DNA from 2 places in the Glaciibacter sp. 2TAF33 genome. Region 2 is predicted to be linked to the other one. Evidence: predicted binding sites of a transcription regulator. Region 2 holds the regulator's gene; the other holds the start of a gene.
The links. Region 2 encodes LexA, which represses DNA repair genes until DNA is damaged. Its sites were predicted from a motif close to TCGAACANNTGTTCGA; they were not measured.
Positions count from the first base shown of each region.

Region 1: the regulator LexA is predicted to act here: its motif matches at 11,640-11,655, upstream of AB4Y94_RS04895 (DUF222 domain-containing protein).

Region 1 covers NZ_JBFRFS010000004.1:121,562-136,752, forward strand. Annotated here, with positions in the region: gene AB4Y94_RS04840 (Gfo/Idh/MocA family protein) at 1-553, opposite strand, end outside; gene AB4Y94_RS04845 (NAD(P)/FAD-dependent oxidoreductase) at 550-1,680, opposite strand; gene AB4Y94_RS04850 (amino acid ABC transporter ATP-binding protein) at 1,709-2,479, opposite strand; gene AB4Y94_RS04855 (amino acid ABC transporter permease) at 2,476-3,276, opposite strand; gene AB4Y94_RS04860 (ABC transporter substrate-binding protein) at 3,359-4,231, opposite strand; gene AB4Y94_RS04865 (LacI family DNA-binding transcriptional regulator) at 4,427-5,536, shown strand; gene AB4Y94_RS04870 (LacI family DNA-binding transcriptional regulator) at 5,464-6,603, opposite strand; gene AB4Y94_RS04875 (SIS domain-containing protein) at 6,625-7,644, opposite strand; gene AB4Y94_RS04880 (PfkB family carbohydrate kinase) at 7,672-8,493, opposite strand; gene AB4Y94_RS04885 (enoyl-CoA hydratase/isomerase family protein) at 8,655-9,404, shown strand; gene AB4Y94_RS04890 (3-hydroxyacyl-CoA dehydrogenase family protein) at 9,401-10,255, shown strand; gene AB4Y94_RS04895 (DUF222 domain-containing protein) at 10,263-11,459, opposite strand; gene AB4Y94_RS04900 (patatin-like phospholipase family protein) at 11,686-12,702, opposite strand; gene AB4Y94_RS04905 (helix-turn-helix transcriptional regulator) at 12,818-15,118, shown strand.
Region 2 covers NZ_JBFRFS010000016.1:32,334-47,524, reverse strand. Annotated here, with positions in the region: gene pgsA (CDP-diacylglycerol--glycerol-3-phosphate 3-phosphatidyltransferase) at 1-424, shown strand, start outside; gene AB4Y94_RS15885 (CinA family protein) at 417-944, shown strand; gene AB4Y94_RS15880 (helix-turn-helix domain-containing protein) at 1,107-1,415, shown strand; gene AB4Y94_RS15875 (DUF3046 domain-containing protein) at 1,448-1,669, shown strand; gene recA (recombinase RecA) at 1,953-3,071, shown strand; gene AB4Y94_RS15865 (regulatory protein RecX) at 3,180-3,905, shown strand; gene miaB (tRNA (N6-isopentenyl adenosine(37)-C2)-methylthiotransferase MiaB) at 3,955-5,550, shown strand; gene miaA (tRNA (adenosine(37)-N6)-dimethylallyltransferase MiaA) at 5,557-6,495, shown strand; gene dapF (diaminopimelate epimerase) at 6,689-7,570, shown strand; gene AB4Y94_RS15845 (class I SAM-dependent methyltransferase) at 7,614-8,240, opposite strand; gene hflX (GTPase HflX) at 8,282-9,826, shown strand; gene AB4Y94_RS15835 (methylenetetrahydrofolate reductase) at 10,056-11,033, shown strand; gene metE (5-methyltetrahydropteroyltriglutamate--homocysteine S-methyltransferase) at 11,030-13,432, shown strand; gene lexA (transcriptional repressor LexA) at 13,568-14,284, opposite strand; gene AB4Y94_RS15820 (LysM peptidoglycan-binding domain-containing protein) at 14,560-14,916, shown strand; gene AB4Y94_RS15815 (histidinol-phosphate transaminase) at 15,011-15,191, shown strand, end outside.

The sequences.
Region 1 (15,191 bases), on a different contig from region 2:
TCCCGCCGCCCTCCGCCGCTGTGGACTCCGCTTTCCAGGACTTCGCAACCTCCGGTTTCCACCATTCGAACCGCGACTCGAATCGTCGCGGTTGCCCCAGCGCACCGCGCCGGAGCAACGACTGCAGGGTGAGGAAGTCCCCGTCCCAGCGGCGGTTCTGGAAGACCGTCACGGCGAGCCCCAGTGACTCCGCCCGATCGACGAGTTCCTCACCCTCCTTCGCCGTGACGCTGAACGGCTTGTCCACGACGACATTGAGGCCGGCGTCCAGGGCCGCATGCGCCAACTGCACGTGCGTCCCTGACGGCGAACCGACGACGACGAGGTCGAGGTCTGCCGCGGCGGCAAACAGTTCTGCCGCCTCCGGCACGACCCGCGCTGCCGGATACCGCCGGGTCGCCTCCCGCGTGCGCCCCGGGTCGGCCGTGACGATCATGTCGAGCGAGTATTCGGGCATGCTCGAGATGAAGGGGGCATGGAATACCCGGCCTGACGTTCCGAATCCGATGATCCCGGTGCGGATCGGCGCCCGGCGGGCCGGACGGTCCGTCACGAGTGGAATCGCGACGGCCGGAACCGCTCCAGCAACGGGCTCTCGTCGCCGGTGAGGATCTCCCCCGCCAGCAGTTCACCCGCGATCAGTCCCAGCGTCGCCCCACTGTGGCTGAAGGCAACGTAGTAGCCGTCGCACTCGTCGAGCTGCCCGAACACCGGTTCGCCGTCGCCGGGGATGGGCTTGGGCCCGGCACCGTACGAGTCCAGTTCGAGGGTGGGATTGCCGTCGAGAACAGCGGATGCCTCGTCGAGCAGGCCCTGGATGGTCGAGTCGTGGATCTCAATGCTGCCGTCCTCGCGCACGACGACCTCTTCTTCCGACCACGCCGAGTCGAGCACCAGCGCACCGGTGGGAGTCGGCCGTACCGCCACCCGGGGCGTGTTCAGTACCGCGCGCAGTGGGAGGTCGACCGGCTTGGTGCGCACGAGGAGCGCGATGGGCGTCTGGTCCCCGATGTGGACGCCGAGCTCGGCGACCGTCGTCGGGACGTCTGCGCCGGTGGCCAGCAGCACGGCATCCGCTTCGATGACCGACCCGTTCGCCGTCGCGACCCCGCTGACGCGGCCGTCGGACACCACGACGGATGCGCGTCCGGCGTCAGCCAGGAGCCGGCCGCCGAGCCGGGTGAATTCCTCCAGCAGGAATTCGATCAGCGACGGCAGGTCCACCCAGCCCTCGCCCGGGTTGAAGATGGCGCCCTCCGGCGACACCGCGGCCGGGTTCACCCCGGGTGTCACCGTCTTGACCTCGTCCGCGGCCAGCCACAGGGAGTCGTAGCCGATGGACCGTTCGTGGTCGAAGTTCTCTTTCAGTCCGTCAACGCTGCCGGGGGCATTCCAGGTGAGACCGCCGTCGAAGCGCAGGAACGGAGCCGTCTCCGGGGAACGCGCGGCCAGGGTGCGGTACCTGTCGATCCCCAGCACCCGCAACTGGTGGTATTCGGCCGAGCGGATGCCCGCCGAGTTGAGCCACGACAGTGACCGCCCCGAGGCCTGGCTGGCCACGACGCTGTCGGTGACGAGGGTGACGGCCGCGCCGGCCCTGGCAAGGTGGACCGCGGTGGAGACGCCAAGGATGCCGCCGCCGATAACGGCGACACGCTGGGTGATGGGTGTTGTAGTCATAGGGTGTGCTTTCGTGTGGAACGGACGGTTAGAGGACTTCTGAGAGGAACCGCTGGAGACGGGGGCTCTGCGGGTTGTCGAACAGGTCGGCCGGGCGGCCGATCTCGACCACCTTGCCTTCATCCATGAAGACGACCTGGTCGGCGACCCGCCGGGCGAATTTCATCTCGTGCGTGACGACCACCATGGTCATGCCACGCTGGCCGAGTGTCGCCATGAGGTTCAGCACGCCTTTGACCAGTTCAGGGTCCAGCGCACTCGTGACCTCATCGAAGAGCATGACTTCGGGTTCCATGGCGAGGGCCCTGGCGATCGCGACGCGTTGCTGCTGGCCGCCGGAGAGGTCGCGCGGGCGGTGGTCAGACCGCTCGGCAAGGCCGACCTCGGCCAGGCGGCGGTGTGCAACCTCGTGCGACTGGGCCCGGGACATCCCCTTCACATTGCGCAGTGCCAGTGCCACGTTTTCCAGCGCCGTGTGGTCGGGGAACAGGTTGAAGTGCTGGAACACCAAACCGATGCGCGTGCGGAGCCGGTCTGGTTTGACCGCCAGTGCGCTCTCCGCCCCGAGCAGGATGTCGCCGCTCTTCGGTTCGTGCAGGCGGTTGACGCCGCGAAGCAGGGTCGACTTGCCGGAACCTGACGGCCCGATGATGCAGGTCGTGGTACCGGGCGCCACCGCGAAGCTCACGTCGCGAAGCACCTCGATGTCGCCATACGCCATCGTCAGGTTTCGCAGCTCCAGGCTCGAGCCCCGGTATTTCTGCACGTCCTGCACGGGCGTGGAAGATGTGTTGATCATGTGTTGCTCCCATAGGTGAGGGGTGGCACCGTCGCCGGCTGGGCTTCGAGCTCGTCGACTTCGTCGAGGCCGCTCTTGGGCGGTGCGGCTTTGCGGCGCCCGGTTCGGAAGCGGTTGTCGAAGTAGTTCACGAGGTGGGTGAGTGGAACGGTGATGACCAGGTAGAACAGGCCGGCCATCACGAGGGGCGACAGGTTGCCGTTCAGCACCGCCGCATCCTGGCCCACCCGGAAGAGCTCCCGTTCACCCACCAGCAGTCCGAGGAAGTAGACGAGGCTGGAATCCTTGACGATGGCGATGAACTGGTTCACCAGGGCGGGAAGGACCCGGCGGATGCCCTGCGGGATCACGACCAGGCGCATGGCCTTGCCGTAGCTCATCCCGAGGGCCCGGCAGGCCTCCAGCTGCCCGCGCTCGACACTTTGGATGCCGGCCCGGAAGATCTCGCCGATGTACGCGCTGGCGATTAGGCTGAGGGCCAGGATGCCGAGCGGATACGGTGACGGACCGAAGATCGACTGGGCGAATCGCGCGAAGCCCTGGCCGATCAAGAGGATGGTGAGGATAGCGGGCAGGCCGCGGAAGATGTCGGTGTAGATGCGAGCCGGAATGCGCAGCCACCGCGATGTGGAGATGCCCATCACGGCGACGATCATTCCGAGGACGACCCCGATGATGGTCGCGGCGATCGAGATGATGAGGGTGTTGACGAGTCCGGTTCCGAGCAGCTGCGGGAACACTGCCCACATCGCATTGAAATCGAAGAAGGTCTTGATGATGTTGTCGAGCCAGTCCATTGGTCTCTCTCAAACTTGGGTGCGGAGGGGTTGACGGTGCGGGCCGGCGCCACGATCGGGTTCGGCCCGCACCGTCCGCCGGTTATGGGGTCGGCGTGGGGGTCGAGGTCTGCTCGGCCTTCGGAAGGTACATGTCGGGCATCGGCGAGCCAGGGAACCACTTCTGGTACAGCTCTTTCCAGGTTCCGTCTTCCATGGCGGCGTGCAGTCCCTTGTTCAACGCCGCAACGAACTTCTCGTTGCCCTTGGCGACTGCGAAGCCGGCAGGCGCGTCGAATGACGGGATGTTGATCGCCAGGTCGAGGTTGTCGTACTGCTGGCCGTAGGTCTTGGCGCTCTCATAGTCCGTGAAATGCGCCTGGATGGTCCCGCTGTTCAGCGCTGCGATGCCGGCGTTGTTGTCCGGGAACTTGACCAGCTCGGTGCCGGGGAAGTTCTTGATCGCGTAGGCCTCCTGGAGGGTGCCCTGCACGACTCCGAGCCGCTTGCCCTTGAGATCGCCGGCGTCCTTGATTCCCGCCGACTTCTCTGCGACCACGGTCAGGTATCCGGCCAGGTAGCCGTCCGAGAAATCAACCGTCTGCTTGCGTTCGTCGGTGATGCCGATCGCTGCCACGCCGACATCGAACTGGTGGTTCGCGACCGCGGAGAGAAGACCGGAGAAGTCCTGCCCGGTGAAGACCACGTCGTCGTAACCAATGCGGTGCGCGACGTTCTTGAACAGCTCGACATCGAAACCGGTGAACTTGCCGTCGGCGTCGGTGAACGTATACGGCTTCGCGTCGCCCATGCTGGCCACCCGGATGGTGCCGGCCTTGATGAGGTTGAATTCGTTGGCGTCAGCGCTCGAGGACGAGCCGGCCCCGGCCCCGCTACTGCAGGCGGCCAAAGCCAGTGCTGCCGCTGCCGACACGGCGAGAATGCCGAGCCGGCGGAATGTGATGCGTTTCTTCACAGCTTTTCCAATCGTGGAGGTGGGAGTGGTGCGGTGGGCCGTTGAGGCTCCTCTCCGTCCCCGCCTGGCACGACAACGTTGTGGAGCCTTGTGAGTCCGGTCTCAATGGGTTACGGTGAGACCGGTCTCAATAGCTTGTTAGGGAACCTACATGCTCTACGCTGACACGTCAAGAGAACATTTCGAGAGGACACCATGAACAATCCGCCTCCACGTCGACGGGACGTGACGGTCGCGGACGTCGCACGCGAGGCGCGCGTTGCGAAAGCCACGGCAGCACGCGCGTTGGGCGACTATGGAGCGGTCAGCGATGCGGTCCGGGACCGCGTGCAGGCGGCAGCGGAGGCATTGGGCTATCGACCCAATGAACTGGCTCGGAGCATGAACACCGGCAAGTCCAACACCATCGGCGTCATCGTGGGGGACATCGAGAATCCCTATTTCGGCCTGGCCACGCGCGGGATCTCGGATGCCGCCAAGGAGCAGGGCTTCGACGTCATCCTGGTCAACACCAGCGAGGACGTGGACGCGGAGATGGACGCCGTGCGGGTGCTGCTGGACAAGCGGGTGGACGGGTTGATCGTCGCTCCCGCCTCATCTGGAAAGACAGACCACCTGCGAGCCGTCTACGAGACCGGGCGACCGCTTGTCCTCCTGGACCGCAGGATCGAAGGTCTCGACGTGGACGTCGTCGAAGCCGACATGGCGTCCGTCGCCTACCAGGCGACCAGGCACCTGACCGACGCTGGGCATCGGCGGATCGCCTTCATTTCGACCCTCGATGTGGAGGGCGGCGAATTCCACGAGGGAATCGACCTGCGCGTGTCCTCAGTCGCCGACCGGCTCGAGGGCGTGCTGAGGGCCCAGCGGGACGCCGGGCTCCCGGACCCGTCCGCCCTGGTGCGGTTTGATGCCAACGGCGCCGCAGGGATCAAGCGGATCGTACGCGAGCTGATGGCGCTCTCGGACCCCCCGACTGCGATCATCGCATCCGACAGCCTCATCGCCCTCAGCGTCCTGGGGACGGTGCGCGAACTCGGCCTCTCGGTCCCCGGGGACCTGTCGTTCATCATGTTCGATGACTTCGAATGGACCACGCTGACGTCTCCGCCATTGACGGTCATTTCCCAGCCGATCTACGAGATGGGGGCTGCCGCCGCCCGGAGGCTCATCGGGCGGGTGCAAGGGCGCCAGTTGCCGGACGCCATGACCAAATTCACGGCCACGCTGGTTCAGCGTGGCTCGGTGGGCCGACCCCGGGCCGGCGTCCTCGCCGGGCCGATGGATCCCCTCTCCGCGATCTGAGCAGCCAGGACGACATGGCGGAATTCGGATTCGTCGCCCGCGATTCGCGAGAGCAGGAACTCCGCCGCCATCCTTCCCATCTGGTGCACCGGTTGAACGACGGCGGTGATGCCGCCCCCCACGAAGCCCATCCAGTCCAGGTCGTCGAAGCAGACCAACGACAGGTCATCGGGAACGGTGAGGCCCAACGACGAGATCGCGGCCATGGCGCCGGTTGACATCTTTCCGTCGCCGGCGAATAGCGCGGTCGGCCGGCGTGCCGGGTGGAGGGCGAGCAGGTCGAGGACCGCCTGTTTCGCCGCCCCCACCGAATAGGCGCCCACTCGGACGATCAGGTCCAGGTCCGGCCGGACGCCCGAGTCCCGGTGCGCCTCCAGGTAACCGAGGAGGCGTTGCCAGCTCGGGTACAGGGTCTGCGGACCGACGATCCCGGTTGCCACCGCGGCGATGAACTGGGCAACGTCCCCGAAGTCGGAGGACTCCAGTTCCGCTACGAAAGCGATGCGCGTGTGCCCGGCGGAGAGCAATCGGCCCACGCAGTCCTTCGCTGCCCCTCGGTTGTCGACAGTGACGGAATCGGCGGGCAGATCCTGAACCACGCGGTCGATCTGCACCACCCGGCACTGCGCGGCCAGGGCCGCTCTCAAGTGCGGGGATTCCACCAGGTCGCAGGGTGACACGATGAGGCCGTCCACCTGCTTCTCCAGGAGCAGCTGGACGGCTTCGCGCTCAAGGTCGAGATTTTCATCGCTGTTGGTGAGGATGGCGCCGAAGCCGTCGGCGCGCGCCACATCCGCGATGCCCCGCATCGCGCTCGCGTAGAAGTCGCTGCTGATGTCCCCCGCGACCACGCCGATCGTCTGCGTCCTGCCGGTGATCAAGCCGCGGGCGAGTCGATTCGGCCGATAGCCCAACTCGTCGGCGGCCTGGTTCACCCGGTCCCGGATCTCGTCGCTGGAGTATCCGTAGCGGCCTAGGACGCGCCCGGCTGTCGCCGTGCTCACTCCTGCACGCGTCGCGACCTGGACGATCGTGACGCTGTCCGCTCGCTTCTTGGCCACGGTCACGACCTTATCTTGAGTGCGCTCCTAGTACTCGACCTTCCACATGTAGCGGCGGCCCTCCAGGGTGAAGCCGCGGGCGGCCGCATAGTGGGCGGCGAGCCGCGCCATCCACGCGTGGAAGACGAGCGGAAGCACATACGGCCGTTGGCGTTGGTCGACCCCGGGCAACGGAATATCCGTGCTGTCGACGTAGAACGTCTCGCCGCCGTAGGTCGAGAGGAATCGCTGCACGCGCTCCCCCATCGGGCGTGTCTCGTCCTCGCCGAGGAAGACGATCGTCTTGGTGTCCTCGTCGATCACCTCGAACGGTCCCTGGAAGAATTCGTCGGCGTTGATCGTCGCCGCGTGCTTCCATTGCATCTCCTGCAGGTAGCACATGGTGAAGGTGCTCGCCGCTCCGAAGAGCGGTCCTGACGCCAGCACATTGGTCACCGGGACGTCTTTCATCTCCCGTGCGATCTCCGCGGCACGCGGTTCGAGAGCGTTCAGGGACGCGAGAAGGGCGGTCGGCAGGGCGTGGAGGGCCTCGTGCATCGGCCCGATGTCGACGTTCTCGCGCTTCAGGACCGCGAGCGCCACAAGCTGCAACAGGATCTGGGTCCCCTGGCCGGTCTCGGCCACGAAGCTGGTCTCCAGGCTCTGGGCAAGCGGCCCTTCCGCCTTGAGGGTCACCCCCACGACAGCAGCACCTTCTGCCGCAGCCCATTCGGCAGCCCTGATGGTCTCGGGCGTGTTCCCGGTACCGGAGAGAGCAACTACCAGGCTGTTCGGCCCGACGCTGGCTGGCTTTCGGTAGTAGAACTCGTCCGAGTTGAACGTCACCGCGGGAATGTTGGAGTGCTTGTCCAGCACCCACTGGGCGGGCACCATCGCCAGGTACGAGCCGCCGGCGCCCACCAGGAAGACACGGTTGATGTCTGCCTCAAGGCCGCCGATGTGATTGTCGATCGCGGGCCACAGGCTGAGTGCCTGTTCTTGTGACGACACGACGTCGTCAGGAATGGGTGTGACAGCGTGCGGGCCTACGTAAGTTCCGTCAGTCATGGGTTCTCCTTGTGTTTGTTGGTGTGGTCAGGTGGTAGCGGATGCCACGGAAAGGTCAGCGCCGTGGCCGAAAGCGCCGTGCCGGGTGCACGTGTCCCCGGCCCGGATTGCGGCGTCGGCCAGCGCCTGCTCGGGTGGCTCACCCGATGCCAGGCCAACGAGCACCCGGGCGATAAAGGTGTCGCCCGCTCCGAGGGTGTCGACAACACGATTCGACACGGCAGCCACGGCATGTGAGCCGTCGGCGTTCGCGAGGGTGGCACCGCGGGCACCGCGAGTGACCAGAGCCCATTCGGCTCCTGCCGCCAGCGCGGAGGCCGAAGTCTCGGCTGCTTCCGCGTCGCTCACCTCGCCGCCCGAGAAGGACGCCAGGAAGCAGTGCCGGGCAATCAATGCAAGCCGGCCGTCATCCGCTCTCGTCGAGAAGTCATAGGAGAGCCGGGTCCGATCCGCGATGTCTGCGAGGCGATGGTCGAGGCCACTCGACTGGCTCACGTGCGCTGCATCGTGCGTGCCGATGAAGTCGAGGTCGTCGTCACCCAGTTCGAAGCGCGACACCCCGAGGGCAGAGCCGAGGAAGATGCGATCCCCGTCGTGATGGCCGATGAGGCAGTATGCGGTCTGGCCGGGCTCACTGCGAAGCCTCCGAATGTCGACGCCCTCATCGAGGAGGGAACGCGAGATGAGTTTTCCGGCCTGGTCCTGTCCCACAGCCCCGATGTAGCTGGCGCGGGCACCGGCCCGCCGCGCGAACACCGAGACGTTGAGCGAATTGCCCCCGGGGAACATCTGCGGGGGCGCCTCGTAACAGTCGACGACGTTGTCCCCGACGGCGACTATTGCGACCATTTCGACCTCTCCTCCACACTCCGAAGTGCGTGGTCCCCATCGTATGAGAACGTTCGCAGGTTAAGCAAGTGTTGCCGGTGTGGAGTCGTTCGCGGTTTGGCGAGCACGGTTCTTCGACCAGATATTGGACGCGCGCGGACGAAAGATGGAAGTCTGTTGAAGTGAAGACTCTGAAAGTCCAGGTCAGCGAAGACCGCGTCCACGTCCAGCTCAACCGGCCAGACGCCCGAAACGCCATCGACGACGTCATGGTTGCCGAACTGCATGCGATGTGCGTCGACCTTGAGCAGGACCCGCGGATCCTGATTCTCTCCGGCAGCAGCGCGCCTGACCGCGCCGTGTTCGCCGCCGGCGCCGACATCGGCCGCCTGGTCGAGCGAACCCGGGACGACGCGTTGCGGGGAATCAATTCGCAGCTCTTCACCCGGATTGCCGGACTGCCGATGCCGGTCATCGCCGCCATGGACGGTTATGCGCTGGGCGGAGGCGCCGAACTGGCCTTCGCCGCCGACTTCCGCATCGCGACCCCGCGAACCACCATCGGCAACCCCGAAACAGGACTCGGCATCCTCGCCGCAGCAGGCGCCACCTGGCGGCTGGTGGAACTCGTCGGCGAGCCGATCGCGAAGGAGCTGCTTCTCGCCGGTCGGGTGCTGGACGCCGCGGAGGCACTCGCCCTCCACCTGGTCACCGAGTTGCACGAACCGGACCAGCTGATCGACGCCGCGAACTCCCTCGCCGATCGCATCGCCCGCCTCGACCCGCTCGCCACCAGACTGACAAAGAAAGTCATACACGCGCCGCGGGGCGCGCATCCGTTCATCGACGAACTCGCTCAGAGCGTGCTCTTCGAGGCCCCCGCAAAGCAGGACCGCATGCGCGCGTTCCTCGACAAGAAGAAGGGAGCGTGACCGTGCCCGTACCCGCCACCGTCGGCGTGATCGGCGGTGGCCGGATGGGCGCCGGTATCGCCCAGGTCTTCGCGCTCGCCGGCTCCAGCGTGATCGTCGTCGAACGAGATGACGCCGCGGCCGCGGCCTGCCGCGCGCGGCTCGCAGACGGGCTCGCCAAGGCCGCCGCGCACAGCGTCCGACCGCTCGACGGGAGTGAGATCACCGAACGGCTCACCGTTGTCACCGACTACGCGGCGCTGGGCATGGCGGGGCTCGTGATCGAGGCCGTCCCGGAAGAGTTCGGCCTGAAGGTCGATGCCCTCACCCGCGCCGAGGCGGTGCTCGACGACACCGCTTGGCTGACCAGCAACACCTCGTCGCTCTCGGTGACAGACCTGGCCGGGTCGCTCGTCCGCCCGGAGCGATTCTGCGGCCTGCACTTCTTCAACCCCGTTCCGCCGTCGGCGCTCGTGGAGGTGGTCCTCGCCGACGGAACCGACCCCGAACTGGCCAGGAGTGCGTCGGAGTGGGTGACGAGCCTGGGGAAGACCCCGATCGTCGTGCGTGACGCGCCGGGGTTCGCCAGTTCGCGGCTCGGACTCGCGATCGCACTCGAGGCGATGCGAATGCTCGAAGAAGGCGTCGCCAGTGCCGCAGACATCGACACCGCCATGGTCCTCGGCTACCGTCATGCGACCGGCCCCCTCCGCACTTCGGATCTGGTCGGACTCGACGTTCGCCTAGGCATCGCGGAGCACCTCGCCTCGACCCTCGGTGAACGTTTCGCGCCCCCGCAAATATTGCGCGACAAGGTCGCACGCGGCGAGCTTGGACGAAAGACCGGCAGAGGCTTCTTCGACTACTCGTAGCTCGACGTTAGAAGGGCGGCGGTTCGGTGGTGGTGATGAGCCCGGTGGGGGTGGTGATAGTAACGGTTCCGTCGTCGTGGCGTTCGTACTGGTAGCGGGTGAGGTTCTTGCGGCGGTTGCTGGTCTCGCAGAGCGGTACGAGGTTGTCGTCGTTGGTGGGCCCGTGGTCACGGACCCATTCCTCGAGGTGGTCGATGTCGGCGTCGTCGACGGGTCGGCTGCAGGTGGGATCGATGCAGTCTTCGAATCGCATCGCGATCCAGTCGCGTTGGGCCTGGGTGGGCCGGTAACGGGTGCGGTCGTAGACGAGCTTCTCTCCGGTGAACGGGTCGGTGCCGACCCGGCGGAATGAGGGAGCCCGGGTGAACAGGCTGCGGGCGGTGGCCGCGTCGATGGTGCCGTAGCCGCGTAGTTGCACGGGTTCGGCGCCTTGGCCGATCAATGTCAACAAGGGCACCAGAAGAACGGGGCGGACGGTGGCCGCGGTGGGTGTACCGTCACCGGCAAGCCAGGCCACCGCCAGGTCTGCCCGGATCTGGTCACGGGAACGCCATCCGGGCTCGTCGTGTTTCGTCTTTTTCTGTTCCGCGCGTGCCGTCGCGTTCAACCGGGCGATGATTCGCACCGCATCGGGCGCGGACACGAAAGCATGCAACCATGCCATGCCATCGTCCGCCGGTTCGACCACGACCCTGCGGTCCTCGAACGCACGGGTGTGACGGGTCTCGGCCGGTTCGGTGAGCAACTGCTCCTTCAACCGGCGCGTCCGGGCGCGGAACTGGGCCGGGGTGAGCGTGCCCGCGATCTCAGCGACCCGAGTGTCGAAGACTCCCACGGCCGCGTCGTCCATCCAACCGGCCACCAGCTCCAGCGCAGTCACCACGTGCGCGAGCGTCGTCCCCCCTGCGGCGAAGACGGCTCCGAGCCGGGGAAGGTGGTCCTGGAGCGCCTGCGCCTGGTGGGCGCGCACGCGAATCTGCCCCGCCGTCAGGTGCAAACGCAGGCCGGCGTCGAACGCTGCGGCGTCCTCGGCCAGTGCCAGCACGTCCTTCTGGGCCAGCCCGGCCGGGCGCAGGTAAAGGTGCGGATTCGCCCGCGCCAGCCGCATCACCTCGGCCAGTGCCGTTCTGCTTCGGGCGTGCGCCCGATTGGCGTCTGCCTCCGCGCCGGCAGCTTCATCAAGCAGATCGAGGATCAGGTCCATGCCGGTGGCAACGACCTTCCCGGGCCGGGCCGGCCGTGGCGGCGGTTGCGGTGATACGCGCGGTACCACGGATTCAGCCGTGTCAGGTTCTTCGTGATAACGCGTTTCGTGCAGGGATGGGGAACTCATGCAACTCTCCAGACATCCGACCCTGGCACGAGCTTTGTCTTCCCTCCAGTATAGAACATGGATTCGAAAATAGGAAGAGCCTGATTGCCTTAGTTGGTCAGGCAGCGATGTTGGCGACGATCCTGTCGATCTCGTCAGAGTCGGATTGGATGAGCGCGTCGGCTGCCGCGTGGAGCGCTGCCAACCGCTGCACAGATGGGTCGTCCATGGCGCCGGCGATCCGGTCGTCTATGACCTGGAGCCGTGCATACGAGTCACCGAGCGCCCGCGATGCCAGAATGTCGCTTCCCGTGATGCTCGTGGCCATCTTTGCCACGTCGGAGAAGGCGGCGAGCCAGGATGCCTCTCCGGCGAAAGAGGGAGTGGCGGCAGACATCCCGGTGCCGAGTGAGACCAGGAAGATGGAGTCGCCGGTCAACTTGGCGCCGGAAGTCAGTTTGATTGATTCTGTGATTGCCATCGCCGCCGGGTTGTTCGCCCACACTCCACCGTCGATGAACCGGCGAGGAGCGCCGTCCCAGGTGAGTTCCGCTGGGGCGAAGTAGGTCGGAGCCGCCGATGTCGCCCGCGCGACGAAACGCAGCGGCAAGTCGAACCGGGCCGGGTGCATTATCGCGTCGGCCGTGCTGAATACCACCGGGAGTCCCAGCTCCGCGTCATAGCTGGTCACCAGCAGGGGCAACGTGGATTCGGATAACTTCTTCTCGCCGAGCACCTCATGAAGGACGCTTTCCAGGCCGGCTGCCTGATGGCGCGCATTCCCTCCCCATCGCTCATCGCGTCCGAACACCGGCCCGATGGTGTTGGCGGGTCCCATGAGCCGTTCACTCCAGGTGGCACCGGTGCCGAAGATCCGTTTCGACCATTCTGATTGCTCTGACCCTCCGAAGATCTTTCTCCCGTACCGGGGGTAGAAATCGGCGAGCTCAGTCACGGTCACGCCCGCGGTGAGTCCGATCGCGATGATACCGCCGGTCGACGTCCCCACAACGACGTCGAACAGTTCGATGGCCGGGCGACCGGCACGCCGCTCGATCTCCGCGAGGATGAGGGCGGGCAGGTATCCCCGGATACCGCCACCATCAATCGACAGGATCCTCAGTGTCCGCGTCATGGGGTCATTGGACACCCTCACGACTCTGCGCGCAACTAGACAGCCGCGTCCAGCCGTATCGCCCCATCCCTACACTGCCCCATCCCTACACTGCCCCATCCCTACACTAAGGAAGATGGGAAGCACGGCACGAGCGAGGCAGGGAAACCTCCCGGCGGAGGTCAGCAGCTTCATCGGCAGGCGCCAGCAGCTCCAGGAAATCAAATCAGGTCTCGCCGCCTCACGCATGGTGACCCTAGTGGGGCCCGGCGGCGTCGGGAAGACACGCCTCGCATTGCGAACCGCGGCGGATGTTCAACGGGGCGTCCGCGACGGCGTCTGGCTGGTCGAACTGGGAGGGCTCGCGGACTCTGAGCTCGTCACCCGCGCGGTGATGACCGCGGTCGGACTGCGTGACGAGTCCGGTCGCTGGCCGGTATCCCGCCTCATCGATCACATCGGCTCCAAGCGGCTCCTGCTCGTGTTGGACAATTGCGAACACCTGATTGACGCGTGCGCCGTCCTGGCGGACACGCTCCTGCACGAGGCGGCGGAGCTTCGAATACTGGCGACCAGCAGGCAGCCCCTCGACATCGGCGGAGAGCGGGTCGTTGCGATCCATCCCCTCTCCCTCCCGGAGCCCGGCGCGAACCGGGAGCCCGCACACGTCGCACAGTCTGAGGCCGTCGCACTCCTGATTGAGCGTGCCGGCGCCGCGGGCGGGGATTTCACACTGAACGAGGCCAACCTTCCCGACGTCGTCGAACTCTCCCGCCGCCTGGACGGCATTCCGCTGGCGATCGAGCTCGCCGCAGTGCGGCTCCGCACCCTCGGCGTGAAGCAGCTGGTCGAGCGGCTGGACGACAGGTTCCAGCTGCTCGACGGAGGCAGCGCCACCGCCCCGGTCCGGCACCAGACGCTGGCAGGGACCATCGCGTGGAGTCATGATCTCCTTCGGCCAGAGGAGAAGGCGGTGCTGCGACGACTATCGGTATTCCCGGGCTCGTTCACCCTGGATGCGGCCGAGAGCATCTGCGGCGATGCGACGATCCCGCCCACCAGGGTGATGCCCGCGCTCACCGCACTCGTCGACCGTTCATTCGTGAACTTCGAACACACAACTGCCGGTGGCCGCTATCGGATGCATGAGACGATGCGGGAATTCGCCGTGCTGCGCCTCCGCGAGGCAGCCGAGGAAGACATCTTCAGGAGGGCGCACCTCGATTACTTCGCAGCCATGTGCCGCCGTGCCGACTCCGACGGGCATGCAGCGGATGACGTGGGCACGTTCGCGTTGCTGCAGTCTTTCGATCTCGAGGCCGACAACATCCGCGGGGCCCTCCACTTGTGCCTGGCAGACCCCGACGCTGCCGACGTGGGTTTGGAGATGGCGGCGGGCCTCGGCCGGTATTGGGCGAACCGCGCGCTGAGCGAGGGAGTCCACTGGATCGAGTCCCTGCTCCAGCGGCGCGCAGACGACGAGGCCACACGCGGGCGTGCTCTATTCGTCCGCAGCTACCTGGCCGTAGCGCAGGGCGACCCCGCCGCCGGTATGGACTCCATCGCGGAAGCGGCCGACATCGCTCGTCGCGTGAAAGCCGGGGTCCTGCTGGTGCGCATTCTGGCGATCCAGGCCGCCCTGCAGGTCATGGCCGACGACCTGCCCTCAGCTCGGCGGTCGTCATCGGAGGCGCAGGCACTCGCAGATGACCTCGGCGATGACATCGCACAGATCGCTGCCGCCCAGTCCGAGGCGCTGGTTGCGTCGCTGGACGGCAATTTCGAGCGGATGCGTAACATCGGACAGGCCGCGGTGGAGAGCTGCGCGCGGGTTGGTGAGATTTTCATGCTCAGCACCCACCTCACGAGTGTGGGGGTCGGCTCGATGATGCTGGGGGAACACGCGGCGGCGGAGTCGGCATTGATCGAGGCGCTGAAAGCGACCCTTGTCATCGATGATCGCCCTGGGCTGGTGCTCAGGCTGCAGGCGCTGGCTGGGAATGCCGCGATGGCCGGGCAAGCGGAGCGCTCTGCGCGGCTCCTCGGCGCAACGGAGATGCTCCGGGCTGACGGCGGCTACCGCGTCAGTCCCTTCATCCGGCCCCTCATCGAGCAGGCCGCAATGCTGGCGCGCACCCAGCTCGGCGATCAACGGTACTCGCGAGCGTTCGAGGATGGCGCTCGGCTCGGGCACGAGGCTGCCGTGGCGCTCGCACTGGGGACAGAAGTCGCGCCGAACGCGGGTCCTGCGGCGAAGAGCGCCGACCCGCTCAGCAAGCGTGAGCGGCAGGTCGCCGACCTGGCTGCGGAGGGGCTGAGCAACAAGGAAATCGCCGGCCGTCTATTCGTCTCCGAACGAACCGTCGAGACTCATATCTACAACATCCTCAACAAGCTCGGACTCAGCTCGAGGACCAAGATCGGCACCTGGGGCTGAGCTGGGCTGAGAGATGCGGGGCCAGGAAATCTCACCAATCCGCCCCAGCGGCAGAAGAGCCAGGGCCACCAGA
Region 2 (15,191 bases):
AACGGATGGCGTCGACGGTGCGATCGCGCGCCGGCAAGGGCTGGTCACCGACCTCGGCAAGCTCCTCGACCCGATCGCGGACAAGATCCTCACCGGGGGCGCGCTGGTGGGGCTGTCGATTCTGGCCGAGCTTCCCTGGTGGGTCACCCTCGTCATCCTGGTGCGGGAGATCGGCATCACCGTGTTCCGCTTCGTGATGCTCAGCGACCACGTCATACCCGCGTCCCGCGGTGGCAAGCTGAAGACGATCGCCCAGTCGGTCGCCATCTCACTGGCGCTGTTGCCGTTCTGGACCCTTCTCGGCGACTGGGTGCACTGGGTGAACGGGATCGCGATGACCATTGCCGTGATCCTGACGGTGCTCACCGGGCTGGACTACCTCCGCCTGGCCTGGATTGAACGGCGGACGAGGCACAATGCCTGACGCCGCCGCGCCCGACGTGACCGCGCCCGACGCCACCGCGGACCTGGTCGCCGAACTCACGGCCCGGCACCTCACCATCGGCGTGGCCGAGTCCCTGACCGGTGGCCTGCTGACGGCGGAGCTGGTCCGCATCCCGGGCGCATCCGCTGTCGTCACCGGGGGAATCGTGGCCTATGACACCGAACTCAAGCGGACGCTTCTCGGTGTGGACGGCAGCATTCTGAACGTGCACGGGGCAGTGCACCCGGACGTCGCCATCCAGATGGCGGTCGGGGTGCGCACGGCCGTCGCCGTCGGCGGGGTGCGCGCTGCCGTCGGCGTCGCCACCACCGGGGCCGCCGGCCCTGACCCGCAGGACGGACAGGAACCCGGCACTGTCTTCATCGGCCTGTCGATGGGTAGCGGGGCGTGGGTGATCGCGCTGCGATTGCACGGCGACCGGGCCTCGATCCGGGAGCAGACCGTCGCCAGGGCGGTGGAAGCTGTACGGGACCTGCTAGCGCGGGACGCGCCGGAATAGTTCGTGTTACAGCTGGGTTACACCGAGCAGATTCACATGTAAGCCCATGAAGACGGCAGTAGTCTGAGGGTGTTGGTGGTAGTAGTAACGTATACATCCACTCAATGGCCGCTGGATGTTGACAGGGCTCAGTTGGCTGGAAAGCCCAAGAAGGAGGTTCCGATGATTCTTGTTCGTCAGGAAATCGGCGATGTGCTCAGGGACTTCCGCCTGCAAAAAGGGCGCACGCTGCGCCAGGTAGCCAGCAAGGCCAGTGTGGCCCTCGGATACCTGAGCGAAGTTGAGCGCGGCCAGAAGGAAGCGTCTTCAGAGATTCTTGCTTCGGTTGCAGATGCGCTGGAGACCCCGATTTCGGTCATCATGCGTGAGGTGGGGGACCGTCTCGCCGTCATCGAGGGAATCGACCGTTTCCCCGACACCGTCCCCGACGATCTGGTCGTCGACTTCGACGCCGATCTGATGGTTCGTTGACCAGCGTCTTCACCGACGTGCGTGCTGGTTAGATGCGCCTGAGCGAGTTCCGCCAAGCGATCAAAGACGAGTTTGGCGACGGGTACGGGCGCGTGCTCACCAGCGATCTCGTGCTGACCCGGTTCGGGGTCACCGCCGACCAGGCTCTGGCCGGCGGTGTTCCGGCGCGCGACGTGTGGCTCGCGCTCTGCGTCGAAGCGGATGTCCCGGAGAGTCGCTGGTACGGCGTCGGCCTGCCCGTTCCCAAGGGATAGCACAGCCGGGACCGGGAGTCCTCCGCCGTTCGAGGGCGTCCGGCGACACGCCGCGCTTCTCTCGAATGTCTGTTCGGTTATTGCTAGGCTCCTCAACAAGCAGAAGTCAGCGACAGTTGTCCACCGTTTGCTGTGATTTCCGACCAGTGTCGGAGGCGCGGCGTACAGTCGATTTCGTCAACGACAGAGAGCACATGCCTTGTCGAAAGCGGGCTTCCGGGGTCTTCCCGAAGTTGGCAACGACAGCCTATAGGCGACAGCGCACGACCGAAGGAGTCCGAACATGCCATCTGCAGCAGATCGCGAAAAATCACTCGAAACAGCACTCGCCCAGATCGACCGCCAGTTCGGCAAGGGCTCGGTCATGCGCCTGGGGAGCGACGATCGCGCCCCGGTGGAGACCATCTCCACGGGCTCCATCGCCCTCGACGTCGCGCTCGGCGTCGGCGGACTGCCGCGCGGTCGCATCGTGGAGATCTACGGCCCGGAGTCGTCGGGTAAAACTACGCTCACCCTTCACGCGATCGCCAACGCGCAGAAGAATGGCGGCATCGCCGCGTTCATCGACGCCGAGCACGCGCTCGACCCCGAGTACGCCAAGAAGCTCGGCGTCGACATCGACGCCCTCCTTGTCTCCCAGCCCGACACCGGTGAGCAGGCGCTCGAAATCGCCGACATGCTGGTGCGAAGCGGGTCCATCGACCTGATCGTGATCGACTCGGTCGCCGCACTCGTACCGCGGGCCGAGATCGAGGGCGAGATGGGCGACTCCCACGTCGGCCTGCAGGCCCGCCTGATGTCGCAGGCACTCCGCAAGCTCACCGGTGGGCTCAGCCAGACCAACACCACCATGATCTTCATCAACCAGCTGCGTGAGAAGATCGGCGTGTTCTTCGGCAGCCCGGAAACCACCGCCGGTGGTAAGGCCCTCAAGTTCTACGCCTCCGTTCGCCTCGACATCCGTCGCATCGAGACCCTGAAAGACGGAACGGAGGCAGTGGGCAACCGCACCCGCGTCAAGGTGGTCAAGAACAAGATGGCCCCGCCGTTCAAGCAGGCCGAGTTCGACATCATCTATGGCGTCGGAATCTCTCGCGAGGGCAGCCTGATCGACTTCGGGGTGGACCACGGCATCGTCAAGAAGTCCGGTGCCTGGTACACCTACGACGGGGACCAGTTGGGGCAGGGCAAGGAGAACTCCCGCAACTTCCTGCTCAAGAACCCTGACATCGCCAACGAGATCGAGCAGAAGATCCTCAACAAGCTCGGCATCGGCCCGGAGGGCAAGGCCGCCAAGGCCGCTGCCCTCGCCGAGGAAGCCGCCGCTGCCGCGGCAGCGAAGGAACTCGCCGGCAACGCCCTGCCGATCCAGGCCAAGCTCAACGCCCGTAAGGGCGCGTAGTACCCGGGCACAACCCACCGGTTCACCACCACCAGCGGAAGGCAGGTCACGGGCATGGTTCACTTCGAACCCTCCGATGAGTCAGCAGCGAAATCGGGTTTGGCACCCGTGACCTACCTTCCCGGCGCGGCGCCGGGCATGAAGCGCCGGTCACCGCTCAGTTCGCCGCGGGATGGCGAGGCCCCGGCCGATGCGGTGCCGATCGACGCGGTGCCGATCAGTGGGGCGCCGCGGAAGCCCGCCATTTCGAAGCGGACCACGCCGGTACCGTTCGATGCAGCCGAGGACTACGACCCCGAAGGCTTCGAAGCCGAACTGGACGACGCCGACGAGTCGACTGATGCTCCGGAACGGGCCGAAAAGCTGCTACTCGCCCGGCTCCGGGGCCGGTCGCTGTCCCGGGTGGAAGCCGAGGCCGTGCTGCGCGGGGCCGACCTCGACGAGGTGCAAACCGAAGAGATGCTGGACCGGTTCACAGAGCTCCACTACCTCGATGAGGCCAAACTCGCGGACCAGATCCTCCACAGCCACCACGAGCGCAAAGGCCTCGGCCGCACCGGGGTCGAACTCGAAATGCGTCGCCGGAAACTCGACCCGAACGTGATCCTGGACAAGCTCGAGGAGATCCCCGACGATGAGGAAGAGCGCGCCATCGAGCTCGCGGTGAAACGGGTGCAACAGTTGGCGCGCTTCGACGAGCAGACCATCGACCGCCGGCTCACCGGTTTCCTGATGCGCAAGGGCTACAACTCCTCCATCGTGCGCGTCGCCGTGAAAGCCGCACTCGCATCCCGCGGCGGCTCAGGCGGGGGTTCCAAGGTGCGTTTCCGCTGAACCACAGCGCGCCATCTACCCTGCGGGTGCAACGTAAACTAGACGCACTATGAGTGACACCCTGTCCCGCCCGACCGTGATCGCGCCGTCGGATGCCGCCTTCGACGCGACCGGCCGCGCGCGCACGTACGAGGTACGCACGTTCGGCTGCCAGATGAACGTGCACGACTCGGAACGCCTCAGCGGGTCCCTCGAAGCCGCGGGCTACGTTCCCGCCAACGGCGAAGAAGCCGACATCGTCGTCATCAACACCTGTGCGGTCCGGGAGAACGCGGACAACAAGCTGTACGGCAACCTGGGCTACCTCGCATCAGTCAAGAAGAAGCACGACGGGATGCAGATCGCGGTGGGCGGATGCCTCGCCCAGAAAGACAAGAACACCATCCTGGCGAAGGCGCCCTGGGTCGATGTCGTCTTCGGCACCCATAACATGGGCTCCCTCCCGACCCTGCTGGAGCGCGCCCGCCACAACGGCGAGGCGCAACTCGAGATCCTCGAGTCGCTCGAAACGTTCCCCTCCACGCTGCCTACCAAACGGGAGTCCAGCTACAGCGGATGGGTGTCGATCTCGGTCGGGTGCAACAACACCTGTACCTTCTGCATCGTCCCGTCGCTGCGTGGCAAGGAGAAGGATCGCCGCCCCGGCGAGATACTCGCCGAAATCCAGGCCCTCGTCGACGATGGCGCCGTAGAGGTCACCCTGCTCGGCCAGAACGTCAACTCCTACGGCGTCGAGTTCGGCGACCGCCTCGCCTTCGGTAAGCTGCTGCGCGCGGCCGGCCAGATCGAGGGGCTGGAGCGCATCCGCTTCACCAGCCCGCACCCGGCGGCCTTCACCGACGACGTCATCGACGCCATGGCCGACACCGATGCGGTGATGCCGCAGCTGCACATGCCCCTCCAGTCCGGTTCCGACCGGATCCTCAAGGCCATGCGCCGCTCCTACCGTTCGGCCAAGTTCCTCGGCATTCTCGAGCGGGTCCGCGCGCAGATGCCCGACGCCGCGATCAGCACCGACATCATCGTCGGCTTCCCCGGCGAGACGGAGGAAGACTTCCAGGAGACCCTGCGCGTTGTCGAGGAAGCCCGCTTCGCCACCGCCTTCACCTTCCAGTACTCGATCCGCCCCGGCACCCCGGCTGCCACGCTGCCCGACCAGGTGCCGAAGGCCGTCGTCCAGGAACGCTACGAGCGCCTCCAGAAGCTGCAGGACCGCATCTCCTGGGAGGAGAACCAAAAACTCGTCGGCCGGGAGGTCGAACTGCTCGTCGCCAACGGCGAGGGCCGGAAGGACGCCGATACGCACCGCCTGAGTGGTCGCGCCGCAGACAGCCGCCTGGTGCACTTCGACCTGCCGGTCGGGTCAGACGTGCCGCGACCCGGCGACATGGTCACCGTCACCGTCAGCCAGGCCGCACCGTTCCACCTGATCGCGGACTCCGTCGACGGCGCGCCCCTGCGCATCCGTCGCACCCGCGCGGGCGACGCCTGGGACCGTGCCCAATCGGATTCCTGCGCCGTTCCCGCCGCCGGGGCGAGTGCCGCCAGCGCTGCCGGCCCGGTGTCGCTGGGCTTGCCGTCGCTGCGTCTCCGGAGCGGCGCCACCACCATTCCGATCTACGACACGACCGACGGCGAACGCTAGCCTCACATGCTGGTTGTGATCGTCGGCGCGACCGGCACCGGCAAGTCAGAGCTGTCGCTCGACGTCGCCTGCCGCCTGGTCAGGAACGGGCAACCGGCCGAGATCGTCAACGCCGACGCAATGCAGCTCTATCGCGGCATGGATATCGGCACCGCCAAGCTCCGCGAGTCGGAGCGCCGCGGAATCCCGCACCACATGCTCGACGTGCTCGCCGTTACCGACGAGGCGACCGTCTCCCGCTACCAAGCGGATGCCCGCGCCGCGATCACCGGCATCCTCGCCCGCGGCGCGGTTCCGGTGCTGGTCGGCGGATCCGGACTCTACGTCTCCTCGGTCATCTTCGACTTCCAGTTCCCGGGCACCGATCCGGTGCTGCGAGCCGGACTCGAGGCGGAATTGGCCGCGGACGGACCCGGCCTGCTCTACGCGCGGCTGAAGGGCCTCGACCCCCGCGCCGCGGAGCGGATCGGCCCCTCGAACGGCCGGCGCCTGGTTCGTGCGCTCGAAATTATCAGCCTCACCGGCGAACCGCATGCCGCGACGCTCCCCGACACGCCGGTCTACTGGATGCCCACAGCGACGATCGGACTGCGCGCGCCACGGGACGAACTCACCCCCCGGCTCGACGCGCGGGTGGACAGCATGTGGGCAGCGGGACTGGTCGACGAGGTGCGGCGACTCATCCCAGACGGAATCGAGACCGGTGTCACCGCAAGCCGGGCGATCGGGTACGCCCAGGCCCTCGGCGAACTGCACGGCACCCTCACCCGGGCCGAGGCGATCGAGCAGACCCGGCAACTCACCCGCCGCTATGCCCGTCGGCAGGTCAGCTGGTTCAAGCGCTACCCCGACACGCGCTGGATCGACGTGCAGAGTGACGCGCTGACGCCGTCCGGCGCCGCCGACCGGCTCGAGCAGGCGTTCGGAGCCCTCTCGCACCGCTGAGACCGGCAAAGCCGACCAGCGTGCGTGCGCAACTGCGGGGATTATCCGGATCGGTGGCGGTACGCGGCGACCGAGGCCCGTTTCGACGAAAATCCCAGCGGTTACGCACGGCCCCGTCGGGCGAACGCCCGACCCACCCGCGCGCGGGCAGTGGAGGGCGGCCGTGAGATCGGCCCGTGCCTAAACTGGGTCGATGGGAATCGATTTGAACTTCACCAAGGGCCAGGGTACAGGGAACGATTTCGTACTGTTCGCCGACCCCGATGGTGAGCTCACCCTGACCCCGGCGCAGATCCGTGCGGTCTGCGACCGCAAGTTCGGGGTCGGGGGCGACGGCATCATCCGCGCCGTGCGCTCGGCGAACCTGCCTGACGGTGCTGCGGCCCTCGCCGAAGACGATGCGGCCGAGTGGTTCATGGACTACTGGAACGCGGACGGCACCCCGTCCGAAATGTGCGGGAACGGCATCCGTGTCTACGCCCGGTTCCTGATCGACCACGGCCTGGTCGACCTGGCCGACGGCGACACGCTCGCCGTCGGCACTCGTGGGGGAGTGCGCGACGTGCAGCGCAACCTGACCGGCTTCCAGGTGGATCTCGGACGCTGGAGACTCGACGGTGGCGAGCCGCTGGTGCGAGCCCGAAACCTTCCTGTCGCCCGTCCCGGCCTGGGGATCAACGTCGGCAATCCGCACGTCGTCGTCGCCCTCGCCGACGAGGACGAGCTCGACACCGCGGATCTCGGCTACATCCCACAGCTCGAGCCCGAGCCGGCCGGGGGAGTGAACGTCGAATTCGTCGTGCCGCACGATCCCCTGGTCGTCGACGGGGTCGGGCGAATCCGCATGCGCGTGCACGAGCGTGGCAGCGGGGAAACCTTGTCCTGCGGCACCGGCGCCGCAGCGGCCGCCCTCGCAACCCGGCACTGGGCGGGCGCGGGAGCCCCGAACCAGTGGCGGGTCGAAGTCCCCGGCGGCACCCTCGGTGTACGGATGTTCCCGGCTGAGGACGGCGAGCACGTCGGCCTCTCCGGGCCGGCCGAACTGGTCTTCGACGGGGTCCTCGGCCTGGGTTGAACCGCCACAATGAAGCGGCACGTTGAGCCGGCCGGTTAACCCGCTAACCCAGGTCGCGCGCACTCCGGCGCTTGACCCGCAGCACCCGGAACCCCTTGCTGGTGGCCGCCCGGGAAACGGCGAACTCGTCGTCGAGTTCACCCTCCAGCCAGCGCTGCAGAGAGTCAGATCCCAGGTTCCGCTGAACCACCAGCCAGGCGTCAGAACCCGGCTCCAGCCGCGGGATCCAGGTGGTCAGCAGACTGTGGAGTTCGTTCTTGCCCACGCGGATCGGTGGATTCGACCAGATGCCGCGAAAGGCGAGTTCGGCGGGAACATCCTCGGCCAACACCGCGTTGACATTAGCCAGGCCGAGTTTTTCGGCATTCATCCGAACCAGATCGAGGGCGCGTTCGTTGACATCAACAGCCCAGACGGTGGCATGAGGCGACGACAGCGCCAGGTGCAGGCTGATCGGACCCCACCCGCAGCCGAGATCGAGGAAATCACCGCCCGGCGGGGGCGCAGGAATGTTGCCCAGCAAAACCTGGGTGCCGGTGTCGATGTGCTCGGGGCTGAAGACCGCGTTCGCGGTCGTCACGTCGTACTGCTGTCCCGCCAGCTGCACGGTGATCTGCCGCAATTTCGGGGTACCGCTGGGCGCGGAAGAAAAATAGTGGTCGGGTGCCATAGAGGGAACCTACCGGAGTTAGAGGAACTAGGGTTAAAGCAATGATTGAACCAACAGCGCCGCACGACGATGACGTAGTAGCGCGGGTACTGGCCAACGCCGACGCCCGGGCCGCAGGCTTCGCCCTCTTCGGCGGATCCGCCCAGGCACTGCAGGCCGACACCGCCGACCAGCAGCATGACGCCGCCCGCGACGGTGAACAGTTCGACCGTGCCGATCGCAACGCGCTGCGCCGCGTGGCCGGCCTCTCCACCGAACTCGAAGACGTCACCGAGGTCGAGTACCGACAGCTGCGCCTGGAGAACGTGATCCTGATCGGCATCTACTCGCAAGGCTCTGTGACGGATGCCGAGAATTCGATGCGTGAACTGGCGGCACTTGCCGAGACGGCCGGGGCGAGCGTGCTCGACGGATTGCTCCAGCGCCGGCCCAACCCCGATCCCAGCACCTACCTCGGCAAGGGCAAGGCTCTGGAGCTCGCGTCCCTGGTGCAGGCGCTCGGCGCTGACACGGTCATCGCCGACACCGAACTGGCACCCAGCCAGCGACGCGCGCTCGAAGACGTGGTCAAGGTGAAGGTCATCGACCGAACCGCGGTGATCCTCGACATTTTCAGCCAGCACGCCAAGAGCAGGGAGGGTAAGGCGCAGGTCGAACTCGCCCAACTCGAGTACCTGCTCCCACGCCTGCGTGGCTGGGGTGAATCGATGTCCCGGCAGGCCGGCGGACAGGTCGGAGGCGCCGGAGCAGGCATGGGCTCCCGTGGACCCGGCGAGACCAAGATCGAGCTCGACCGCCGCCGCATCCACACCCGGATGTCCAAGCTGCGCAAGCAGATCATCGAGATGAAGCCGGCCCGCGAAGCCAAGCGAGCCAACCGCAAGCGCAACGCCGTGCCATCCGTTGCCATCGCCGGGTACACCAACGCCGGCAAGTCGAGCCTGCTCAACCGCATCACCAAGGCCGGCGTGCTGGTGGAGAACTCCCTGTTCGCGACCCTCGACGCCACAGTGCGCAAGTCGACGACCGCCGACGGCCGGCTCTACACGCTGACCGACACCGTTGGGTTCGTGCGCAACCTGCCGCACCAGCTGGTGGAGGCCTTCCGCTCGACCCTGGAAGAGGTCGCCGACTCTGATGTGATCGTGCACGTCGTCGACGGTTCCCACCCCGACCCGGCCAGCCAGCTCGCAACCGTGCGCGACGTCATCGGTGAGGTCGGCGCCCGTGACATCCCCGAGCTGGTCGTCTTCAACAAGAGCGACCTGGTCAGTGACGACGACCGCCTGGTGCTGCGCGGTCTCGAACCGCGCGCGATCTTCGCATCCGCTCGCACCGGCGAAGGCGTCGACGAGTTGCTCGCGGCTATCGCCGAGGCGCTGCCGAGCCCCCGGATCGAACTCGACCTGCTCATCCCTTACGAGCGCGGCGATCTGATTGCGGTGCTGCATGAACAGGGGCGCGTCATCGCCACCGAATACGCGGAGACCGGTACCCGTGTCAGCGCGCTGGTCACCGCGGAGATCAAGTCGCAGTTCGAGCCCTTCGCCGTTGCCCCGGCGATCACGGCCCCGTCGCTCAACTAGGCGCGAAGAAACACGGAGTCACACTCTGGTATTGGCCCTTTCGCGTTGTTAGAGTCTCCTCAATCGTTGCCGGCCGGTTCGCCGATCGGCATGGAGCGACAGCCGAGCCCGGCACCCGCCCGCGAGTAACCCACAGGCCCGGCCTGTCGGGTTCGCGGTCGATCCGACCGCACCGGTGGCTGTCAGCGCAGTGCGTGGCCACTGTGGAGCTTCTGCCGAACGGGGAACGATGAACGCGATGACGGACCCGGCGCGTAGCGCACACATCCCGTTCTCCTTCGAGCTGTACCCGCCTCGGAACGATGCTGCTGTGACGGCCCTGCAGGCGACCATCGACCACCTCGCCGCCGCCGGGCCCGAGTTCATCTCGGTCACCTACGGCGCCAGCGGATCGTCGCGCACCTCGTCACTCGACGTGCTCCGCTACATCCTGCACGCCACCAGGATCGAGCCGATGGCTCACCTCACCTGCGTGGGCTCCTCCCACGATGAGGCCCACGCGCTGGTGCGTGAGTTCCTCGACGCCGGAGTACGCCATTTCCTCGCCCTCCGCGGCGACCCGCCGCTCGGCTTCTCCGAGGCCGACGACTTCCTCGGCGACCTGCGGAGCGCCGGCGAGCTGGTGCAGCTGATCCACCGGGTGCAGGCCGAACACGAGCCGTACCGCGAACTCCTGATCCCGGGGTTGCCCGGTGCCCGCGAAGTTCGCACCGAACGACCGAAAGTGCGCGTGGCGGTGGCCGCGTTCCCGAACGGGCATCCCCGGTCGCGGTCCACCTCGCAGGACATCGACACCCTCCTGGCCAAGCAGGCCGCCGGGGCAAACCTCGCCATCACGCAGTTGTTCTTCCACGCCGACCACTACCTCAGTTTCATTCAGCGGGCGCAGGAGGCCGGGGTCGAGTTCCCCATCCTTCCCGGGATCATGCCGGTCACCAGTCCCGGCCGGTTGCGACGCATCCTTCAACTCTCGGGTGAGGAACTCCCGTCGGAACTGTCCATCCAGCTTGAAATCGAGCCGACCGCCCAGGGGCAGCGCGACATCGGTGTCGCGTACGCCGTCGAGCTGGCTCAGAAACTCATCGCGGGCGGCGCACCGGGCCTCCATCTCTACGCGTTCAACCAGCATCAGACCGTGCTCTCCGTCCTCGACGGATGCGGGCTGCTCACCTCCCACGCACAGCCCAGAGAAAAGGAACTGGCATGACCAACAGCACCCCGGCATTCCCGCCCGGCACTATTCTCGGCTACCCGCGCATCGGTCGCCGCCGGGAGCTCAAGAAGGCCGTCGAAGCCTTTTGGGCCGGCACCATCACGGCAGACGAACTCGAGTCGACAGCGGCCGGCCTCCGCCGTGCGACCCGCGACCGCCTTGCCGAACTCGGCCTGGGCCGACGCGACTCATCGATCCCCGAGACGTTCTCGTTCTACGACCAGATGCTGGACGCCGCGGTGACCGTCGGCGCCGTGCCGCCGCGCTTCGCGTCCCTCGCCGACGACGACGGCGCCATCGACCTCGCCGGCTATTTCACCATCGCCCGTGGCGTGGGGGAGCACGCGCCGCTGGAGATGACCAAGTGGTTCGACTCGAACTATCACTACCTGGTGCCGGAGATCGGCCCCGAGACGGTGTTCGCGCTCGCGAGCGACCGGATCGTGCGTGAGTTCGAGGAGGCCAGGGAAACCGGCTTCCTCACCCGCCCGGTGATCGTCGGCCCGGTGACGTTCCTCGCGCTGGGCAAGGCCAGCGACGAGGCGCCCGCCGGCTACCGCCCGCTCAATCGCCTGGATGACCTGCTGCCGGTGTACGCCACGCTCCTTGACCGCCTTTCGGTGGCAGGCGCCGAATGGGTGCAGCTCGACGAACCGGCCCTGGTCAGCGAGACGATCGACGTGGCCCGGGCCGAGCTGCTCGGCGCGGCCGAGTACGCCTACTCCACATTGGGCGCGCTCACCGGGCGGCCCTCCATCTTCGTCGCCGCCCCATACGGCAGCCTCGACGACGCCCTGCCGATCCTCGCCGCCACACCGGTGGAGGCGCTCGGGTTCGACCTCGTGCGCGGGGACGTGCCGAATGGCCTGAACGACACCGTCGCATCCGCCCTGGCCGGGAAGACCCTGGTCGCCGGCGTCATCGACGGTCACAACATCTGGCGGGGGAACCTGGCCGCCGCGTTCGGGGCGGCCGGGGCGCTTGCGGCCCTGTCGCCCTCCGTCTCGGTCTCCACGTCTACCTCCCTGCTGCACGTGCCGCACGATGTGGACGACGAGTCCGGCCTCGGCAGCAGGGGGAACGACGGCGACCTGGCCAGCTGGCTGGCGTTCGCCGACCAGAAGGTCGAGCAGGTCGCCGTCCTCGCCCGTGGGCTCACCGCCGGCGCCGGCCCTGGCGCTGCGTCCGGCGCCACGTCCGGCGCCGACGCGATCCGGTCCGAGCTGGACGCGGCATCCGCTGCGCTGGCGGCACGCCTCGCGGCTCCGGGTGTGCGCGACGGAGCGGTGCGCGACCGCGCTGCGTCCCTCACGGAGGCGGACTTCAGCCGCGGCGATTACGCGGCCCGCGTCGCCGCCCAGGAGGCTGCCCTCGGGCTGCCGTTCCTGCCGACCACCACGATCGGCTCCTTCCCGCAGACCCGCGACATCCGCCGGGCCCGCGCACAATTGACCCGCGGCGAACTCAGCACAGGGGAGTACACGGCGCTGATGCGCGCCGAGATCGCACGGGTGGTGGAGTTGCAGGAGGAGATCGGACTCGACGTGCTGGTGCACGGCGAACCCGAGCGCAACGACATGGTGCAGTACTTCGCCGAGAACCTGGACGGGTTCGCCGTCACCGAGAACGGCTGGGTGCAGTCGTACGGCAGTCGCTGCACTCGCCCGTCGATCCTCTGGGGCGACGTGTCCCGGCCGAAGCCGATCACGGTCGAGTGGTCGACATACACCCAGGGCCTCACCGACAAGCCCGTCAAGGGCATGCTCACCGGCCCGGTCACGATCCTGGCCTGGTCGTTCGTGCGCGACGACCAGCCGCTCGGTGACACCGCCCGGCAGGTGGCGCTTGCGCTGCGCGACGAGATCCACGACCTCGAGGCCGCCGGGATCCGGGTGGTCCAGGTCGACGAGCCGGCGCTTCGTGAGCTGTTGCCGCTGAAGAAGAAGGACCATGCCGACTACCTCGACTGGTCGGTCGGCTCCTTCCGGCTGGCCACGGCGGGCGTCGCCGAGGCGACCCAGGTCCACACCCATCTCTGCTACTCGGAGTTCGGTGTGGTCATCGACGCGATCCGCAAGCTTGACGCCGACGTGACCAGCATCGAAGCCGCGCGCAGCCGGATGGAGGTGGTGGGCGACATCCGATCGAGCGGATTCGACCACGGCATCGGCCCGGGCGTCTACGACATCCACTCCCCGCGGGTGCCCAGCGTGGCCGAGGTGACGGAACTGATCGAGCGGGCGCTGGAGGGCATCCCGGGGCGCCAGGTCTGGATCAACCCGGACTGCGGCCTGAAGACCCGCGGGTACGCCGAGACGGTCGCGTCGCTGAAGAACATCCTCGAGGCCACACGGGCCGTGCGCGCCAAGGTCGCCGTGCCCCTCCCCGCCTGACTCGCCGCTCCGCGAGAACGCACTTGTTGGGGTTATGAGCCTCGGATAACCCCAACGAGTGCGTACTCGGCGAGGTGAATCGAGGTGAATCGAGGTGAACGAGGGAGGGGTGAGGAAACGAGCGGATGGCGCGGGTCAGACCGAGCGGAGGACGGAGACGACCTTGCCGAGGATCTCGGCGTAGTCACCGAGGATGGGCTCGAAGTTGCTGTTCCGGGGCAGGAGCCAGGTGTGGCCGTCGCGCTGCCTGAACACCTTGACGGTGGCCTCGTTGTCGAGCATCGCGGCGACGATCTCTCCGTTCTCCGCGGTCTTCTGCTGTCGAACCACCACCCAATCGCCATCGAGGATGGCGGCGTCGATCATCGACTCTCCGACGACCTTGAGCATGAACAGCTCGCCCTTTCCGACGAGCTGCCGGGGCAGGGGAAACACCTCATCGATCTGCTGGTCGGCCATGATCGGCACGCCGGCGGCAATGCGTCCGACCAATGGCACCATCGCCGCGTCGGCGATCGGCGCCCCGGACTGGAACGACTCCGCGTCGCCGGCCGGAACGTCTTCCGATGACTGCGGGAGCTCGATCAGGACCTCGAGCGCCCGCGGACGGTTCGGGTCGCGACGCAGGTAGCCGCTGAGCTCCAGCTGGTTGAGTTGGTGGGTGACGCTGGACAGCGAGGCGAGTCCGACCGCATCGCCGATCTCGCGCATGCTCGGTGGGTAACCACGCTGGCTCACCGACCGTTGGATGACGTCGAGAACGGCGAGCTGCTTCTCGCTGAGGCTCTTCCGGCGGCGGGTTCCGCCCTTCTCACGTGGGGTTCCGCCCGAACGGTTGCTTTCGTGCGCCATGTCCGTCGCCCTTCATCTGCCGTCGATCCCTTGAAAACACTGGGTTCGCGGGGAATGTCAGTGGTGTCTGGTTGAGTTCAACCGAACAATCGAAACTGTATCTGTCCGCGCGGCCTTATACAAACACTTATTCGAGTGTGTTGCAGGTTTCATTTCGGTAACACCGACGAAAAAGCTTGATTGTTCGAACATTCGAAGATACATTCGGAACATAGATTCGCATCCGGCCCTCCCGGCCGAGGGCCGGGTGCGTTACTAACCAGGAGGTTTTGACCATGAGCGCAGCAGTTGCCCATTCAGGATTCGCTTCAGCACCCACCACCCGCCTGCACCTCACCCGTCGCGGTCGCGTCGTCTTCACCACGCTGGCCGCCGTGCCGCTGGTGGCCGCGGCCCTGGCATTCGCGCTGAACGGCGGCATCGCCGCCGCCACCAGCGAACTCGGGCAGAGCAGCGCCGTGCAATTCGACTACGTCACGGTGCAGTCCGGGCAATCCCTGTGGGAGCTCGCCGAGTCCATCGCGCCGACCGCAGACCCCCGGGACGTGATCGCCGACATCGTCAGGCTCAACCAGCTGCAGTCGGAGGATGTACAGCCGGGTCAGAGCCTCGCCCTGCCGGCCGGTTACTGAGCCCGCTGCACGGCCCTGGACGCCCGCCGGGTGATCCACCGGCAGCGGATGCCGCCCAGCAGCTCGCCAGGATCTGCCCGGTAACATTGAACGGGTGACCACTCTCGATGACCTTCCCCTGCGTGACGACCTTCGCGGCAAGAGCCCATACGGAGCCCCGCAGAAGCACGTCCCGGTGGCACTGAACGTCAACGAGAATTCGCACCCGATGCCCGACGACGTGGCTGACGACATCGTCGCGGCGCTGGCCGGGGCGGTGCGCAGCCTCAACCGCT